DNA from 3 places in the Kocuria sediminis genome. Region 1 is predicted to be linked to each of the others. Evidence: riboswitches for the same ligand, from Rfam matches in the RefSeq annotation. Region 1 holds a riboswitch; each other region holds the start of a gene.
What was found. Region 1 has a riboswitch for thiamine pyrophosphate ahead of thiM (hydroxyethylthiazole kinase). Riboswitches for the same ligand answer to the same signal wherever they lie in the genome.

Region 1 (5,677 bases):
GGCGCGCACGTAGCGGGCGGCCGCGGCCGCGGGGTGGGGGTCGGCGCAGATCCCGGAGACCACGGCCAGTCCCGCCGCGCCGGCGGCGCGCAGGGCTGCGGCGTCCTCGACCCGCACCCCGCCGATCGCCAGGCACGGCAGGGCGGTCCGGGCCGCGGCACGGGCGAAGCCCTCGACGCCCAGCGGCTCGGGGTGGTCGGGCTTGGTCCGGGTGGCGCGCACGGCGCCGACCCCGAGGTAGTCGACGGTGCCCGGGGGCAGCGCAGCGGCCGCGTCCAGCTCCGGCGCCGTGGCGGCGCTCAGGCCCAGCACCGCGTCCGGACCGCAGATCCGCCGGGCCAGCTCCACGGGCAGGTCGCTCTGGCCGACGTGCACCCCGGCCACGGGCGCCCCTGCCGCCCGGGCGGCCAGGTAGACGTCGGCGCGGTCGTCGACGAGCACGGGGACGTCCCGGCCCACGCGCTCGGCGACGGCCACGAGCAGGGCGACCAGGTCCCGGGCCGGGGCGTGCTTCTCCCGGACCTGGACCATGGTGGCTCCCCCGGCCACGGCGGCCGCCACGACGTCGGGCACGCTGCGCGGGGCACTGAGCGCCGTGTCGGTCACAAGGTGCAGGGCCAGGGCGGCGGGATCGAGACGGGCGCTCACCGGGCACCCTCCTCGCGCACGAGCTCCGCCCGGGCGGCGAGCTGCTCCGGGGTGATGGTGTGCAGCCGGTCCAGCAGGGCCACGGCGAAGGAGCCGGGACCGGCGCAGCCGGCGGCGGCGTCCTCGGCCGCCAGGGTGTAGACCGTCGTGGCGGCGGTCGCCGCCGCGGCGGGGTCGGCGCGCACGGCGGTGAAGGCGGCCATCAGGGCGCCCAGGGCGCAGCCGCCTCCGGTGATCCGGGTCAGCAGCGGCGTGCCGTGCGGCACGCGCACCACGCCCCCGTCCGGGGCGCGCACGAGGTCGACCGGACCGGAGACGGCCACGGCCGAGCCGGCCTGCGCGGCGAGCGCGGCGGCGGCGTCCCGGGCGGCGTCGACGCCGTGGGTGGCGTCCGTGCCCCGCCCGCCGGCGCCGCCGGCGAGGCCCATGATCTCCGAGGCGTTGCCGCGCACGATCGCGGGCCGGTGCCGCAGCAGGTCGCGGGCCAGGGCGGTGCGCACGGGCAGGGCGCCCACGGCCACGGGGTCCAGCACCCAGGCGCGGCCGGCCCGCTGCCGGGCGCCGACGGCCTCGTAGGCGGCCCCGCGCTGCTCGGCGGTGGGCGTGCCGGTGTTGACGAGCAGCCCGTCGGCGAGCTCGGCGAAGACCCCGCCCTCGCCCTGGATGTCGGTCATGGCCGGGGAGGCGCCCACGGCCAGCAGGACGTTGGCGGTGACGTTGGCGACCACGGTGTTGGTGATGCACTGCACCAGAGGCGCCGCGGTGCGCAGCTCCTCGAGGGCCGTGGCGGCGTCCTCGGCGAGCGCGGGGTCCGGTGGCGCCGCCTCGGCTCCTGCGGTGCGGGCGGGCAGGGGTACGGCATCGCGCATCAGGGACATCCCTTCGCTAGTACTGGCTAGATCAGGTTCGACGGGTGTGATCTCAGCCGCTCGCGCGGCACCCCGTGTCAGGTGTTCCGCCAGTCTAGCCGCCGGCCGGTGCCGGGCGCGGCGGGCCCGGCCGCGGGCCGGGGTGCCGCCGTGGACCGCCGCACGAGGCGGCCGCCCGGTCAGAAGAACCCGTTGCCGTGCGGCATCCGCTCCGGGACGGGCTGGAAGACCTCCCAGTGCTCGAGGATCCGCCCGTCGACGACCCGCCACAGGTCGTAGCAGCCGGCCGGGCGCCGGTCGCCGTGCTCCCGGCCCTCGTCGTCGGGCTCGAGCACGCCCTCGGTGACGGTGAGGACGAAGTCGCCCTCGCCGAGCACCCGGTGGAGGGCCCGCCGGGCGAGCCGGGCGTCCGGGCCGGCGCCGTGCTCGACGTAGCGCGGGTCGCGGGCCAGCTCCTCAAGGGCCTCCCGGTCCGCGCCCAGGAGCCGTTCGTGCACCCACTCGGTGATCAGCGCCTTGTTCACCGCGGTCTTCTCGTGATCCGTGACCTGGCGGGGGCCGTCGATCCGGTGCGTGCCGACGGCTCCGCCGGGCAGCGGCTCGAGGGCGTCCCAGTGCTCGGCGAGGCGGTCGCCGGCCACGCGGAAGACGTCCACCGCCACCAGGGGCTCCGGGCCGAGGCCGTGGTAGACGCAGTGGACCGCGACCATGTCCCCGTCCTCGAGCACGCGCAGGTTGTCGATCCGGAAGTCCTCCGGCAGCTGCTGGAGGACGGCGCGGAGCCCCTCCCGGCCGTCGGGTCCGAGCCCGGAGTGCTGCCGGAAGTCCGGGGCCCAGTACCGGTCGAGGGCCGCGGGGTCCCGGTGTCCGAAGAGGTCGGTGCCCGCGGTGAGTACGATCTGCTTGCTGCTCATGGCCATCCCCTCGGCGCTGCGGGCCGGGGGTCCGCCCGGTCGGGCCGCCCGCGTGTGGTGTGACCACGCTACTCCCGGCGCTGGGCGGCCGGACAGGAGATCGGGCCATGTGACGGCCGGGGAGACCGGCAGGAGGCGGGTGGAGCCCGCGGGCACCCGGGGCGGGTCACGGCCGAGCGCCGCGGCGCCCCAGTGCCCCGGCGGAAGAACGGCGGGACGGCGCCAGGAACCGGGCCGGGTGACGGCCCCGGATCCCGTCAGGAGCGCGGGTCCTGCAACGGCGGAGGACCCCGACCGGCGGGTCGGGGTCCTCCGGGGTGCCTCGGCGGCCTGGCGCTCAGCCCTGGCCGGCGGGCCGGCCGCTGGTGAGGTCCTCGGCCTTGACGCCGACGCCCACGACGGTCGGCCCCTGTCCGGCGGGAGCGCGCTGCGGGAGCTCCGCGGCGGTCGTCGCCTCGTGCCGCCCGCCCTCGGCGGCAGCCGCCTGACCGGCGGTCACCTGGGCCTCCCCCGGTCGTGCGGCCGGGGCCGAAGCACGGCGGGAGCGGCGGCGCGGGCGCGCCGGCTCCGCGGGCGCCCCGGCCGTCGTCCCGGCGGAGGGCCCGGACGGGGCCTGGCTCGTGACCTGCCGCTCCCGGGCGGGGCTCTGCGCCGGCTCGGCCGACGCGCCCTCGGGCTCAGCGGCGGACGCGCCGGCGGCCGGCGCGGCGCTCCGCTGCTCCGGCTCCCGCTGGTCGAAGGCCTCCGCCAACGAGTCCAGGCTCAGGCGCGGCGCCTCGGCGGGCTCCTCGGCGACGGGCGCGTGGCCCTGCGGGAGCTCGATGACCTCGCCCTTGATCGTCAGGCGGGACCCCTGCTCGGCCGCGGGCTCCTCGGCGGCGGGCTCGGGCTCGGCCGGGGACCGGGTCTCCCCCGTCTCCTGCTGCTCGGCCGCGGTCTCCGCGCCCTGGCCGCGGTTGCGGCTGCGCTTGCCGCGGCGCTTCTTGCGCGAGCGGCCCGAGCCCTCCGGTCGGGACTCCGCCGGGGCGGCCGGCTCCTCGGCGCGGGGCGTCTCCGCCTCCTCCGGGGTCTCGTGGTGGGTCGCGGCCGCGATGGTCGCGAACGCCGTGCGCGCGGCCTCGGCCTTCGCCTTCTCCGCCGGATCCGGCTCCGTGGTCCGGGCCTCCGGGCGGGCGGGCGGCTGCTCGGCCTGGCCGCGACGGCCGCGCTTGCGGTCGGTGCGGTCGGTGCGGTTGGGCCGCTGGTCGCGGATCTCGCCCGGGACGCCGCCGGTGCGGCCCTCCAGCGGGTGGTCGTGCACGACGACGCCGCGGCCGGCGCAGTGCTCGCAGGGCTCGGAGAACACCTCGAGCAGGCCGGTGCCCATCCGCTTGCGGGTCATCTGCACCAGCCCCAGGGAGGTCACCTCGGCCACCTGGTGCTTGGTGCGGTCCCGGCCCAGGCACTCCACCAGCCGGCGCAGCACGAGGTCGCGGTTGGACTCGAGCACCATGTCGATGAAGTCGATGACGATGATGCCGCCGATGTCCCGCAGCCGCAGCTGCCGCACGATCTCCTCGGCCGCCTCCAGGTTGTTCTTGGTGACGGTCTCCTCGAGGTTGCCCCCGGAGCCGGTGAACTTGCCGGTGTTGACGTCGACGACCGTCATGGCCTCGGTCCGGTCGATCACGAGCGAGCCGCCCGAGGGCAGGAAGACCTTGCGGTCGAGAGCCTTCTGGATCTGTTCCTCCACACGCTGGTTCACGAACAGGTCCTCGTCCTCGTCCCACTTCTGGAGCCGGTCGAGCAGGTCCGGCGCGACGTAGGTCACGTACGCCTCGATGTTGTCCCACGCCTCGTCGCCCTGGACGACCATGGTGGTGAAGTCCTCGTTGAAGACGTCGCGGACGGTCTTGATGGTCAGGTCCGGCTCCGCGTAGAGCATCTCCGGGGCCAGGGTCTTGGTGGAGCCCGCCCGTTCCTGGATCTGCTCCCACTGGGCCCGCAGCCGGTTGATGTCGTGGGTGAGCTCCTGCTCGGAGGCGCCCTCCGCGGCGGTGCGCACGATGACGCCCGCCCCGTCCGGCAGACGGTCCTTGAGGATCTTCTTCAGCCGGGCGCGCTCGACGTCGGGCAGCTTCCGGGAGATCCCGGTCATCGAGCCGCCCGGGACGTAGACCAGGTAGCGGCCGGGCAGCGAGATCTGGCTCGTGAGCCGGGCGCCCTTGTGCCCCACCGGGTCCTTGGTGACCTGCACCAGCACCGAGTCCCCGGACTTCAGGGCGACCTCGATCCGGCGCGGCCCGCCCTCGAGGCGGGAGGCGTCCCAGTTGACCTCGCCGGCGTAGAGCACCGCGTTGCGGCCCCGGCCGATGTCGATGAACGCCGCCTCCATGGAGGGCAGCACGTTCTGCACCTTGCCCACGTAGACGTTGCCGATCAGCGAGTCCTGCTGCGTGTGGGAGACGAAGTGCTCGGCCAGCACGCCGTCCTCGAGGACGCCGATCTGGATCCGGTTGTCCTTCTGCCGCACCAGCATCCGCCGCTCGACGGACTCGCGGCGGGCCAGGAACTCGGCCTCGGTGATGACCTGGCGGCGGCGGCCGGTCTGGCGGGACTCCCGCCGGCGCTGCTTCTTGGCCTCGAGCCGGGTGGAGCCCTTCACCGCCACGACCTCGTCGACCGTGGCGCTCTCCGCGGCGCGCGGGGCGCGGACCCGCGTGACGGTGTTGGGCGGGTCGTCGTCGCTGCCGCCCACCAGCTCCATGTCCACGTCCCCGCGGCGCCGGCGCCGCCGCCGGCGGCTGGTCACGCCCCCGCCGGTGCTCTGTTCGGCCTCCTCGGCCTCCTCGGCGAGCTCGGCCGCCTCCGCCTCGGCCCCGTCGCCCGGGTCCTCGGCGGTCGCGTCGTCCTCCTGCTGGCGGCGCCGGGCCTCGCGGCGGCGGGCCGCGCGCTGCTGCGCGGCCTCGCGCAGCTCGTCGAGGTCCGGGGCGTGGAACATGAGCGAGGTCGCGGTGACGGCGGCGGCCAACGGGGTGTCGGGCTCCGCCGGCTCCTCGGCGACGTCGGTGTCCTCCTGGTCGGAGGTGTCCGGGCTCGGCGCGCGATCCTCCTGGGAGGTCCCCTCCGCGGGGGCGGTGGCGGGTCCTGTCGCAGCGGCCTCGGCAGGCTCCTGGCCGGCGGCGGCCGGGTCCGGCGCGGAGCTCTCCGCGGGAGCCTGCTCCACGGGCGGGGCGGCGGCCTCGGCAACTGCGGTATCCGGGCCGG
Region 2 (5,677 bases), on a different contig from region 1:
GTCCGCAAGGATACCCCGGAAAATATTTCCGATGCAAGTATCTTGGAGGACCTCCGTCACCTCGGGGCGGGGCGCGGGACCGCGCCGGTCAGAGCACGAAGATCAGCGCCACGATCACCGCCACGATCGCGAGGAAGACCAGACCCCAGGCCTTGAGGTTGTCGGAGTCGTCCTCCGCGGGATCGTGCGCCGGGGGCGGCGGCCATCCGCCGGCCGCCGGGCCGCCGGTCCCCGCCAGGGGGCCACCCGCGCCCGGGCCGGGATACGGCCCGCCCTGGGCCTGGCCCGGGAACGGCTCCCCGGGCGCACCGGGGCGGCCGACCTGCCCGGGCGGCGGCGGGGCGGGCGTGGAGGGGCTCACGCCCCACTGCGGAGCCTGCGGGGCGTCCGCGATCGAGGGGTTCGACGACGGCGGCCCGGCCGGGCCGTCCCCGGGAGTGGGCCGCGCCGGTGCCGTCGGCGATGGAGGAGCGGCCGGGGGAGCTGCGGGCGGCAGCGTCTCGCCGGAGAGCACGGGGCCGTCCTCGCGGTAGCCCCTCTCGGCCTCCGTCAGCAGGGTCACGAACCGTTCCAGCGACTCCGAGCCGTCGTACTCGCGGGCCAGGAAGCGCTCGGCGCGGCGGCGCACCACCCGGTAGACGCGCCCGTCGTCCGGGATCGAGAGGTCCCGGGCGGCCTGCGCCACGGCCAGCGGCGGCTGCTCGGGCAGCGGGTTCGTGCCCCACTCCAGCAGCCCGGTCAGCAGGGGGCGTTCCAGGACCGAGGCCATCGCCGCCCGGGCGCCGGGCACGCGGGTGAGCTCCAGCAGCCCGCTCGGCGGGGCGGAGGGGCACCCCGGGACGTCACCGGGCAGCCGGGCCGCCCGCTCGAGCCAGAAGGTGTCGCCGAAGAGGGTGGCCAGCAGCACGGCCGCCGCGAGCCGGTCCTCGCCGGGGGCGGCGTCCTCCGGGGCGCCCTCCTCCCAGTGGGTGCCCAGCGCTCGCCGGGCGGGCTCGCCGGCCAGCCGGACGCGCAGCTGCACGTCCTCCGGGCCGCGGGCGGTCTGCGCGGGATGCTCCACCGCGTGCCGCACCTGCGGGTCGAGCTCGGGGTCCATGGGCCACTCCTCCGTCGTCGTCCGTGGGGTCCATGCTCTCAGACCGGGCTGTGCGGCGGCGGGGAGCCGGTGGGGAGTTGCGGCAGGCGCCCGGCGGATGTCCCCGGGCAGCGTGTCCGGCCGGAAGGCCGCCGGGCAGGACGCGTGCCGAGCAGGACGCGTGTCAGGCGGGGAGCAGGCTGCGCAGCTGACCGGCGGCCAGGCGCGGGTCCGGGGCCTCGGTGACCGCCCGGACCACCACGGCGCCGCGCGCCCCGGCGGCCAGCACCTCGGGGAGGCGCTGCTCGTCGATGCCGCCGATGGCGAACCACGGCACGGGCGCGGCCGCCGGGTCGGCGTCCAGCCGGGCCTCGGTCAGCGCGGCGACCTCCCGCACGAAGCCCAGGCCGGTGGCGGGCCGGCCCGGCTTGGTGGGGGTCTCCCACACGGGCCCGGTGCAGAAGTAGTCCACGTCCGGATCGGCCAGGGCGGCACGGGCCTGGCCGAGATCGTGGGTGGAGCGGCCGATCAGCACGTCCGGGCCGAGCAGCTGCCGGGCCTGGGCGGGGGAGAGGTCGTGCTGGCCGGCGTGGAGGACGTCCGCGCCCACGAGCGCGGCGAGGTCGGCGCGGTCGTTGACGGCGACCAGGGTGCCGTACTCGGCGGCGACCCGGCCCAGCAGGCGCAGCGCGGCGATCTCCTCGTCGGTGTCGATGCTCCTGTCCCGCAGCTGGACGATGTCCGTCCCGCCGGCGCAGACGGCGTGCAGGAACTCCTCGAGGTCGCCCTGCGCGCGGCGGGCGTCGGTGCACACGTACAGCCGGGCGGCGAGGAGCCGGTCGGTGCGCGTCATGCGCAGCCCGGAGGCGGCGGGTGCGGGGGTGTCCTGGGTATGCTGGGTCACACGCTGAATGATAGGTCAGCGGTTCTGCGGGAGCCCCACGGGGGCTGAGAGGGCGTCCGGCGCCGACCGCCACACCTGATGCGGGTCATGCCGCCGTAGGAAAGGACGATGCCGGTGACGTCCGTGCCCTCCGTCCCGATGCCAGCCGCCCAGCACGTGCGGGCCGACGTCGCCGTGGTCGGGGCCGGGGTGGTCGGCCTGGCCACGGCCTGGGAGCTGCGCCGCCGCGGCCGCTCGGTGGCCGTGGTGGATCCCGAGCCCGGCGCCGGGGCCAGCCGGGCGGCGGCCGGGATGCTCGCCCCGGTGAGCGAGGTCCAGTACCAGCAGGAGCCGCTCTATCCCCTCATGCTCGCCTCGGCCGGCGCGTACCCGGCGTTCGTGGCCGCCGTGGAGGAGACCGCCGGCGGCTCGGTGGGCTACCGCGCCACCGAGACGCTCGTGTGCGGCGTCGACGCCGCCGACCGGCAGGCCCTGGCGGACCTGCGGGAGCTCCAGCGGCGCCACGGCATGGCCGTGGAGCCGCTGCCGCTGCGCGCGGCCCGGGCCCTGGAGCCGGCCCTGAGCCCGCGGCTGTCGGCCGTGCACCGCATTCCCGACGACCACCAGGTGGACCCGCGCCGGCTCGTGGCCGGACTGCTCGCCGCCCTCGTCGCCCCCGAGCTCCCCGCACCGTCCGGGCCCTCCGGCACGGACAGCCCCGACGGCGGGCCCGCCCGCCTGGTGCACGACCGCGCCACGGGCCTGCGCCACGGCTCCGACGGCGCGGTGACGGGCCTGCGCCTGGCCGGCGGCGGGATGGTCTCGGCGGCGGAGACGGTCCTCGCCCCCGGCGCGGCTCTCACCGACCTGGAGGACCTGCCCGGGGCCTGGCGGCCGCCGCTGCGCCCGGTGCACGGGGACATCCTCCGCACCCGCCCGCCCCGCGGGGCGCCCGCCCTGCTCGAGCGCACCGTCCGCGGCCTGGTCCACGGGGTGCCCGTCTACCTGGTGCCCCGCGACGACGGGACGGTGGTGATCGGGGCGACCTCCCGCGAGGACGACCTCGACGGGATCAGCGCCGGGGGCGTGTTCCGGCTGCTGCGCGACGCCCAGGCCGTGGTCCCCGGCGTCGCCGACCTCGAGCTGGTCGAGGCCATGGCCCGCGCCCGGCCCGGGACCCCGGACGACATCCCGTACCTGGGCCGCGTCCGCGGCCCGGAGGGGCACCCGGTGCCCGGCCTCGTGGTCTCCACGGGCTACTTCCGCCACGGCGTCCTGCTCGCCCCGCTGGCCGCCCGCCTCGCCGCGGAGCTGGTGCTCGGCCGGTCCGGCGCGGACCCGGGACCCGACACCGAGCACCTGGCCACCACCGACCCGCACCGCTTCGACCGCCCCGCCGAGGCGCCCCCCACGGACCCCGGGACCGGGCCCCGCACCCCGAACAGGAGCACCCGATGACCGCCATCACCCTCAACGGCCGACCGCACGTCGTCCCCGGGGACACCACCGTCGTGGACCTCGTGGCCGAGACCGTCGGGCGGCCCCTGGGCCCCGACGGCGCCCCGCTGGACGGCCGCCGGCTGGGCGTGGCCGTGGCGGTGGACGCCGCCGTGGTCCCGCGCAGCCGCTGGGGCCGCACCCCCGTGGCCGAGGGGCAGGCCGTCGAGATCATCACCGCCGTCCAGGGAGGCTGACATGACCCACCCCGCACCCCGCCCCGAACCCCTGGTGGATCCGCTCGTGCTCGACGGCACCGCGCTGTCCTCCCGGCTGATCATGGGCACCGGCGGGCTCAGCTCGCTGCACACCCTGGAACAGGCCCTGCTGGCCTCCGGCACCGAGCTGACCACCGTGGCCCTGCGCCGCTACGCCCCCGGCCACGGCGACTCGCTGTTCGCGATGCTCGAGCGCAGCGGCATCCGGATCCTGCCCAACACCGCCGGCTGCTACACCGCCCGGGACGCCCTGCTCACCGCCGAGCTCGGCCGCGAGGCCCTGGAGACCGACTGGGTCAAGCTCGAGGTCATCGCCGACGAGGACACCCTGCTGCCCGACGTGGTGGAGCTGCTCGACGCCACCGAGCAGCTCGTGGCCCGCGGCTTCCGGGTCTTCGCCTACACCTCCGACGACCCGGCCGTGGCCCGCCGCCTGGAGGACCTCGGCGCGGCCGCGGTGATGCCCCTGGGCGCACCGATCGGTACCGGGCTGGGGATCCTCAACCCGCACAACATCGAGCTCATCGCCTCCCGGGCCTCGGTGCCGGTGGTGCTCGACGCCGGGATCGGCACCGCCTCCGAGGCCGCCCTGGCCATGGAGCTGGGCTGCGACGCCGTGCTGCTGGCCAGCGCCGTGACCCGCGCGCAGGACCCGGTGGCCATGGCCACCGCGATGCGCCACGCCGTGGCCGCCGGGCGGCTGGCCGCCGGCGCCGGGCGGATCCCGGCCCGCCGGCACGCCCAGGCGTCCTCGCCGATGGCCGGGCGGATCGCCACGGACATGTCCGACGCCGGGCCGGCCGCCGGCCCGGCGGACGTCCCGCGCGGGGACTGGGCGCCCGTGGGGCAGCGGCCGTGAGCCCGCTGCCCCCGCTCGTGGAGCCCGGCCCCGAGCTGACCCGGGCGGAGCTCGAGCGCTACGCCCGGCACCTGACCCTGCCCGGGATCGGCCCGCTCGGCCAGCGCCGGCTCGGCAACGCCCGGGTGCTCGTGGTCGGCGCCGGCGGACTGGGCGCCCCGGCCCTGCAGTACCTCGCCGCGGCCGGCGTGGGGACGCTGGGCATCGTCGACGACGACGTCGTGGCGGTCTCCAACCTGCAGCGCCAGGTGGTGCACCGCACCGCCGACGTCGGCCGGCCCAAGACGGACTCCGCCGCGGAGGCCGTGACCGCGCTCAACCCGCTCGTGCGGGTGCGCACCCACCCCTGCCGGCTCAGCGCGGACAACGCCCTGCAGATCCTGAGCCAGTACGACCTCGTCCTGGACGGCGCGGACAACTTCGCGACCCGCTACGTGGTGAGCGACGCCGCCGCCCTGACCGGGATCCCCTGCGTGTGGGGCTCCATCCTGCGCTTCGAGGGACAGGTCAGCGTCTTCTGGGCCGGCCACGGGCCCACCTACCGGGACCTCTATCCCGAGGCGCCGCCGGACGGGGAGGCCCCCAGCTGCGCCGAGGGCGGGGTCTTCGGCATGCTCCCCGCCACCGTGGGCGCGGTGATGGTCACCGAGGCCGTCAAGCTGATCACCGGCACCGGCGAGCCCCTGCTCGGGCGGGTGCTGCTGCACGACGCCCTGGCCATGACCTGGCGCGAGATGCGCCTGACCCCGGACCCGGACGCCGCCCCGGTCACCGCCGTCGCCGAGCCCGAGGCCGTCCGCCCGCCGCCCGGCGGCGGGGCCGCGCCCGCCGAGACGGTCGGGGCGGCCGAGCTGGCCCGGCTGCTCGAACGGCGGGCGCGCGGGGAGGCGGCCTTCGTGCTGGTCGACGTGCGGGAGGACTGGGAGCGGCAGCTCCTGGCGATCCCCGGTGCCGTGCCGGTGCCGCTCCAGCAGCTGCTGGACCGGGGGCCGGACGCCCTGCCGCCGGAGGCCCGCGGCGCGGACCTCGTGCTGCACTGCAAGGCCGGCGCCCGCTCGGCGAAAGCCCTGGCCGCGCTGCGCCCCTTCTACGCCGGGCGGGAGGAGCGGATCCGCCACCTCGAGGGCGGGGTGCTGTCCTGGGCG
Region 3 (5,677 bases), on a different contig from region 1:
GCTCGCCGGCATGGCCAAGATCTCCCCGCTGCTGGCGCTGCTCTACCTGGTCCCCGCACTGAACCTGGGCGGCATCCCGCCGTTCTCGGGCTTCCTCGGCAAGACCGGGCTGCTGCAGGCCGGCGTGAACCAGGGCGATCCGCTCGCCTACGTGCTCGTGGCGGGCTCCGTGGCGGTGTCCCTGCTGACCCTTCTGGCCATGATCCGCGTGTGGAACCGCGTGTTCCTGCGCACCCCGGAGGACGCGGAGTACCCGGACCCGATCCTGCTGGCCCCGGTCCCGGCGGGCTCGCGCTTCCTCCTGACCTCCGGGTCCGTCGACGACCAGGAGGGGCGGTTCGCCGGCAAGGGCGACGTGCGCCTCATGTCTCCCTCGATGCTCGGCGGCGCCTCCGCGCTCGTGGCCGTGGGCGTCGCCCTCACCGTCTTCGCCGGCCCGCTCTTCCAGCTCGCGGACAACGCCGCGGAGAACCTGGTCCACCCCGAGCGCTACGTCACGGCCGTCCTGGACCCCGGATCGGTTCCCCTGCCCGTCGTGGAGGAGGCCCCGTGAGCTCGCGACCCAAGAACTCCCTGCTCGTCGAGTTGCCGCTGCTGGTGTGGCTCGTGCTCGTGTGGGGCGCCCTGTGGGGCGACTTCGGCCTCGGCAACCTGCTGTTCGGCGCGGTGCTGGCACTGCTCGTGACCTGGGTGCTCTACCTGCCCCCGGTGCAGCTCTCCGGCCGGTTCAACCTGCTGCAGTTCGCCGTCTTCGCCGTGACCTTCGTGTGGCAGGTCGCCAAGGCCAGCGTGGACGTCATGCTCGTCGCGATCCTCGTGGGTCCGCGGGCCCGCAGCGCGGTCGTGAGCGTGGACCTGCGCACGCGCTCGGACCTGCTGCTCACCGCCACCGGCCACACCATGGCCCTGATCCCCGGCTCCATCCTGGTGGAGGTGGACCGCGCCCGGTCCACCCTCTACTTCCACGCGCTCAACGTCCGCACCCCCGAGGAGGCCGAGTCCTTCCGGCGGTCGGCGCGGCAGGTCGAGGCCGCGTGGATCCGCATCATGGGCACCCGGGCGGAGCTCGCCGCCCTGCGGGCCGAACGGCGCGGGGGCGGCGGGACGCAGGCCGAGCAGCGGGACAGCGCGGCGATCAGCTCCCCGGTCACGGCCGGGCAGCAGATCGTCGGCGGCCGGCGGGGCGACGTCCCCACCGGGACCGCCCGGACGCCCCACACCACCCGGCCCACGCAGACGACCCGGACCACCGAGGAGGACCGCCCGTGATGGAGATCGCCGTGGCCGTCGCGGCCGTGCTGCTCAGCACGGCCGCCGCGGGCACCCTGTACCGGCTGGCCAAGGGCCCGTCGCTGCTGGACCGCGTGGTGGCCACCGACGTCCTGCTGGCCATCGTGGCGGCCGCGCTCGCCGTGGAGATGGCCTATCACCGGCACCTCAACAACCTCATCCTCATGGTGATCGTCTCCCTGGTGGGGTTCATCGGCGCCGTGACGGTGGCGCGCTTCGCCACCCAGACCGCCGAGCACGGGAAGTGAGCCCCGTGCTGGACACCGTCCTGGACGCCGCCGCGGCCGTGTGCCTGGTCCTCGGCGCGCTGATGTCCCTGGCCGCCGCGATCGGTCTGGTCCGGTTCCCCGACCTGCTGACCCGCATGCACGCGGGGACCAAGCCGCAGGTCTTCGGGCTGCTGCTCATGCTCACCGCCGTCGCCCTGGAGAACCGGGACCCGGTCATGATCCCGCTGATCGCACTGGGGTGGATCTTCCAGCTGCTCACGGTGCCCGTCTCGGCGCACATGGTGGGCCGTTCCACCTACCGGACCAAGCACCTCAACCGGGCCACCCTCACGCAGGACGACCTGCAGGAGGTGCTCAACCGTGCCGGCGAGCGGGACGGCAGCGAGCCGGCCGTGGGCGCGTCCGCGCCCGCCGGCACCCCACCGGCCCGCACCGACGAGACGCGCACCGACGAAGCCCTCGTCGACCCGCCGGCCGCGGACGGGCAGCACGCCGACGGACAGCAGACTGACGGATCCGGGAGGACGCGTTAGGCTGGGCACGATCGACGGGCGCATCCGCGCCGCCCCGACGACAAGGAGCAGCAGTCCATGAACACGAAGATCCTCGAACTCGCCGGCACCGGCCTCTCGCTGGGCGGCGTGGCGCTCTCGCACAAGGTGCTCGGTGCCGCGTGGACGCGCATCACGGGGGACCCGCCCCCCGCCAAGAACCCGGACCCGGACGAGGCGTGGACCGGCATCATCATCTGGTCGCTGGTGACCGGCCTCGTCGGCACGGTCATCAAGGTCGGGATCTCCCGCCAGATCGCGAAGATGGACAAGTCGTCCCGGAGCAACCCCAAGGCCTCGAGCCAGGCCGAGGTCTGAGCCCCGGCGGCCGGCTCGCGAGGGGGCCCGTCCGTGCGGACACCACAGCGGTGTCGGCACGGACGGGCCCCTTCGTCGCCCGTGAGCGCGGCGCGGGAGCGACGGCTGCGCCGTGGGCATGGGCGGAGCGGCCGACGTGCGGGCGGCAGCACGGGCGACGGTCCTGGCGACGGTCCGGATGACACCGCGTGCGGCAGTGCAGCAGCGGGGGCGGCGGAGGGGTAGACTCGGTGGCACTGAAACGACAGGGGAGCGCACCCCGCCGGCGACGGCGGCAGAGCGCTGAGAGTGCGGATCACCGCAGACCCTCGAACCTGCTCCGGTTAGCACCGGCGAAGGGAGTCGAGCACCTCAGGGGTGGCTCGCGGACGTGAGCTCCGGCCGTGTCCGCGCGGACCCCTCCCCTCCTGGCACCGATGGCTCGCTGAGCCCAGGAGGAACCCACCATGAACACCACCACGCACCGTCCCGCCGGCCGCAACCGCGCGCCCGGGTCCTCGTCCTGGCGGGTCGTCGACATCGTCGTGGCCGCCGTCCTCGCCGCCGTGTGCGCGGTGGTCTTCTGGGCGTGGTCGAACCTGCTCTACCCCGTGGTCGGCGCCGCCGCGGTGACCTATCCGCCCGCGGTGGGCCTGATCGCCGGCGGCTGGCTCGTGGCCGGCGTGCTCGGCGGTCTGATCATCCGCAAGCCGGGCGCCGCGCTGTTCTGCGAGCTGCTCGCCGCCGTCATCGAGGGCTTCCTGGGCACCCACTTCGGCTGGACCGTGATCCTGTCCGGCCTCCTCCAGGGCCTCGGGGCCGAGCTGGTCTTCGCCGCGGTGCGCTACCGCCGCTACAACGCGGCCGTGGCCGCCGCCGCCGGCGCGGTGAGCGGCATCTTCCTGGGCGTCAACGAGAGCATCATCTACAACTACGAGTGGACCCTCGGCCACCAGGTCGTCTACGTGGTCCTCGCGGCCCTCTCGGGCGCGGTGCTCGCCGGCCTGCTGATGTGGGCCGTGGTGAAGGCGCTCGCGGCCACCGGCGTGCTGCAGGGCCTGGCCTCGGGCCGGGTCGCTCGGCGATGACCGCCGCGGCGGTGCGCCCTCCCGGCACGCCCACCGCCGCTGGGGCCCGCGTCGAGGCCCGCGGCTTCGGCTGGCACCACCCCGGCCGGGAGGCCCCCGCCCTGCAGGGCGTCGACCTCGTGGTCGAGCCGGGGGAGCGGGTGCTCCTGCTGGGGCCGAGCGGAGCGGGCAAGTCGACGTTCCTGCACGCCCTCGCGGGGGTCCTGCACGACGACGACGGGCTCTCCCGCCACGGGGAGCTGCTGCTCGACGGCACGGACCCGGACCGGGCGCGGGGCCGCGCGGGGCTGGTGCAGCAGGACCCCGAGTCCCAGGTGGTGCTCTCCCGGGTCGGGGACGACACCGCCTTCGGCCTCGAGAACCTCGCGGTGCCCCGGGAGCAGATCTGGCCGCGGGTCCGCGCCGCCCTCGACGACGTGGGACTGCCCCTGCCGCTCGACCACCCCACCGCGGCCCTGTCCGGCGGGCAGAAGCAGCGCCTGGCGCTCGCGGGGGCCGTGGCGATGAGCCCGGGGCTGCTGCTGCTCGACGAGCCCACCGCGAACCTGGACCCCGCCGGGGTGCGGCAGGTCCGGGACGCGGTGGCACGGTGCCTGGACCGCAGCGGGGCCACCCTCGTGGTCGTGGAGCACCGTGTGGCGGTGTGGGCCGACGTCGTGGACCGTGTCGTCGTGCTCGGCCGCGACGGGGGGATCACGCACGACGGCTCCCCGGCGCAGGTCCTGGGGGAGGCCGCCGACGAGCTGAGCCGCGCCGGAGTCTGGGTGCCCGGCCGGATCCCGCCCACGCGCGCGCCGGCGCGCCCCCGGGAGGACGCGGAGCCGCTGCTGAGCGCGGGAGGGCTGGCCGTCTCGCGCACCCAGCCCTCCGCGCGGCAGCTGCGCGCCCGGCGCCGGGCGCGGCGCCGCGGCCGCCCGCTGGGCGACGCCGCGGCGGGCCGGGACCTCCCGGTCGCGGCGACCGGCGTCGGACTGGACCTGCGCCGTGGCCGGGCGCTCGCGGTGACGGGACCCAACGGCGCCGGGAAGTCGACCCTCGCACTCACGCTGGCGGGCCTGCTGGCGCCCGTGCGCGGGACCGTGACCGCGCACCCGGCCCTGGCCCGCGGCGCCGGGCCGGACCCCCTCGAGTGGACCGGGCCGGATCTGGTGGCACGGGTGGGGACGGTCTTCCAGGAGCCCGAGCACCAGTTCCTGCGCGCCACCGTGCGGGCCGAGCTCGAGCTCGGACCCCGTCTGGCGGGCACCCCGGAGGCCGAACGGGACCGCCGCACGGAGGAGCTGCTCGACCGGCTGCGGCTGACCCACCTGGCGGACGCGAATCCCTTCACCCTCTCCGGCGGCGAGAAGCGGCGGCTGTCGGTGGCCACGGTGCTGGCCACCGACCCCGACGTCCTGGTGCTCGACGAGCCCACCTTCGGTCAGGACGCCCTCACCTGGGCCGAGCTCGTGGACCTGCTCCTGGAGGTCGTGGGCGCCGGCACGGCCGTGCTCGCGGTGACCCACGACGAGGACTTCGTGCGGGCGCTCGGGGCCGACGTCCTGGAGCTGGGGACTGCCGTGCAGGGTTCCCGGCCGGCCACGGAGCACGTCCGGTGAGCGCGCCTACGATCGGTCCGGCGGCCCGGACCTCCCTGCTGGGCCGCGCCCATCCCGTGGTGAAGCTCGCCGGGGCCCTGGCCCTGACCGTGACGCTGCTGCTCAGCGCGGATCCCGTGACGTCGGGGATCGTGCTCCTGGGCGAGGTGCTGCTGCTGACCCTGGCCGGACGGCGTCCGCCGGCGCAGCTGCTGCGGGCCTGGCCCCTGCTGCTGGCGGCGCTCGTGAGCGGATGGGGCACGGCGCTGCTCGCCGAGGACTCCGGGCCCGTGCTGCTCGACCTGGGGGTCACCGAGCTCTCGGCCGGTTCGGTCGCCGCGGGCGCGGCGATCGCCCTGCGCGGGCTCGCGCTGGCGCTGTCGGGGCTGCTCGTGGTGCTCAGCACCGATCCCACGGACCTCGCCGACGGACTGGCCCAGACGGTGCGGCTGCCCGCCCGGTTCGTGCTGGCCTCCCTGGCGGCCCTGCGCCTGGTGGGCGTGATGCTCACCGAGTGGACCACGCTGGCGATGGCCCGCCGGGCCCGCGGCGCCGGCTCCGGGCACGGCCCGGTGGGCGCGCTGCGGGAGTTCGGCGGGCAGGCGTTCACCCTGCTGGTCCAGTCCCTGCGCCGCGCCACCCGC

Region 2: it holds a riboswitch for thiamine pyrophosphate, as region 1 does, so the genes downstream of both, GMA12_RS16660 (FAD-dependent oxidoreductase) here and thiM (hydroxyethylthiazole kinase) in region 1, are expected to answer to the same signal.
Region 3: it holds a riboswitch for thiamine pyrophosphate, as region 1 does, so the genes downstream of both, GMA12_RS02770 (ECF transporter S component) here and thiM (hydroxyethylthiazole kinase) in region 1, are expected to answer to the same signal.

What each region holds. Positions count from the first base shown of each region.
Region 1 covers NZ_WOGU01000001.1:425,012-430,688, reverse strand. The annotation lists gene thiE (thiamine phosphate synthase) at 1-648, opposite strand, end outside; gene thiM (hydroxyethylthiazole kinase) at 645-1,517, opposite strand; TPP riboswitch at 1,509-1,602, opposite strand; gene GMA12_RS02000 (nuclear transport factor 2 family protein) at 1,697-2,431, opposite strand; gene GMA12_RS01995 (Rne/Rng family ribonuclease) at 2,769-5,677, opposite strand, start outside.
Region 2 covers NZ_WOGU01000019.1:7,523-13,199, forward strand. The annotation lists gene GMA12_RS16650 (hypothetical protein) at 89-1,096, opposite strand; gene thiE (thiamine phosphate synthase) at 1,260-1,928, opposite strand; TPP riboswitch at 1,996-2,098, shown strand; gene GMA12_RS16660 (FAD-dependent oxidoreductase) at 2,088-3,416, shown strand; gene thiS (sulfur carrier protein ThiS) at 3,413-3,652, shown strand; gene GMA12_RS16670 (thiazole synthase) at 3,654-4,532, shown strand; gene moeB (molybdopterin-synthase adenylyltransferase MoeB) at 4,529-5,677, shown strand, end outside.
Region 3 covers NZ_WOGU01000002.1:116,243-121,919, forward strand. The annotation lists gene GMA12_RS02745 (Na+/H+ antiporter subunit D) at 1-553, shown strand, start outside; gene GMA12_RS02750 (Na+/H+ antiporter subunit E) at 550-1,269, shown strand; gene GMA12_RS02755 (MrpF/PhaF family protein) at 1,266-1,538, shown strand; gene mnhG (monovalent cation/H(+) antiporter subunit G) at 1,544-2,053, shown strand; gene GMA12_RS02765 (DUF4235 domain-containing protein) at 2,111-2,389, shown strand; TPP riboswitch at 2,626-2,747, shown strand; gene GMA12_RS02770 (ECF transporter S component) at 2,836-3,456, shown strand; gene GMA12_RS02775 (ABC transporter ATP-binding protein) at 3,453-5,054, shown strand; gene GMA12_RS02780 (energy-coupling factor transporter transmembrane component T family protein) at 5,051-5,677, shown strand, end outside.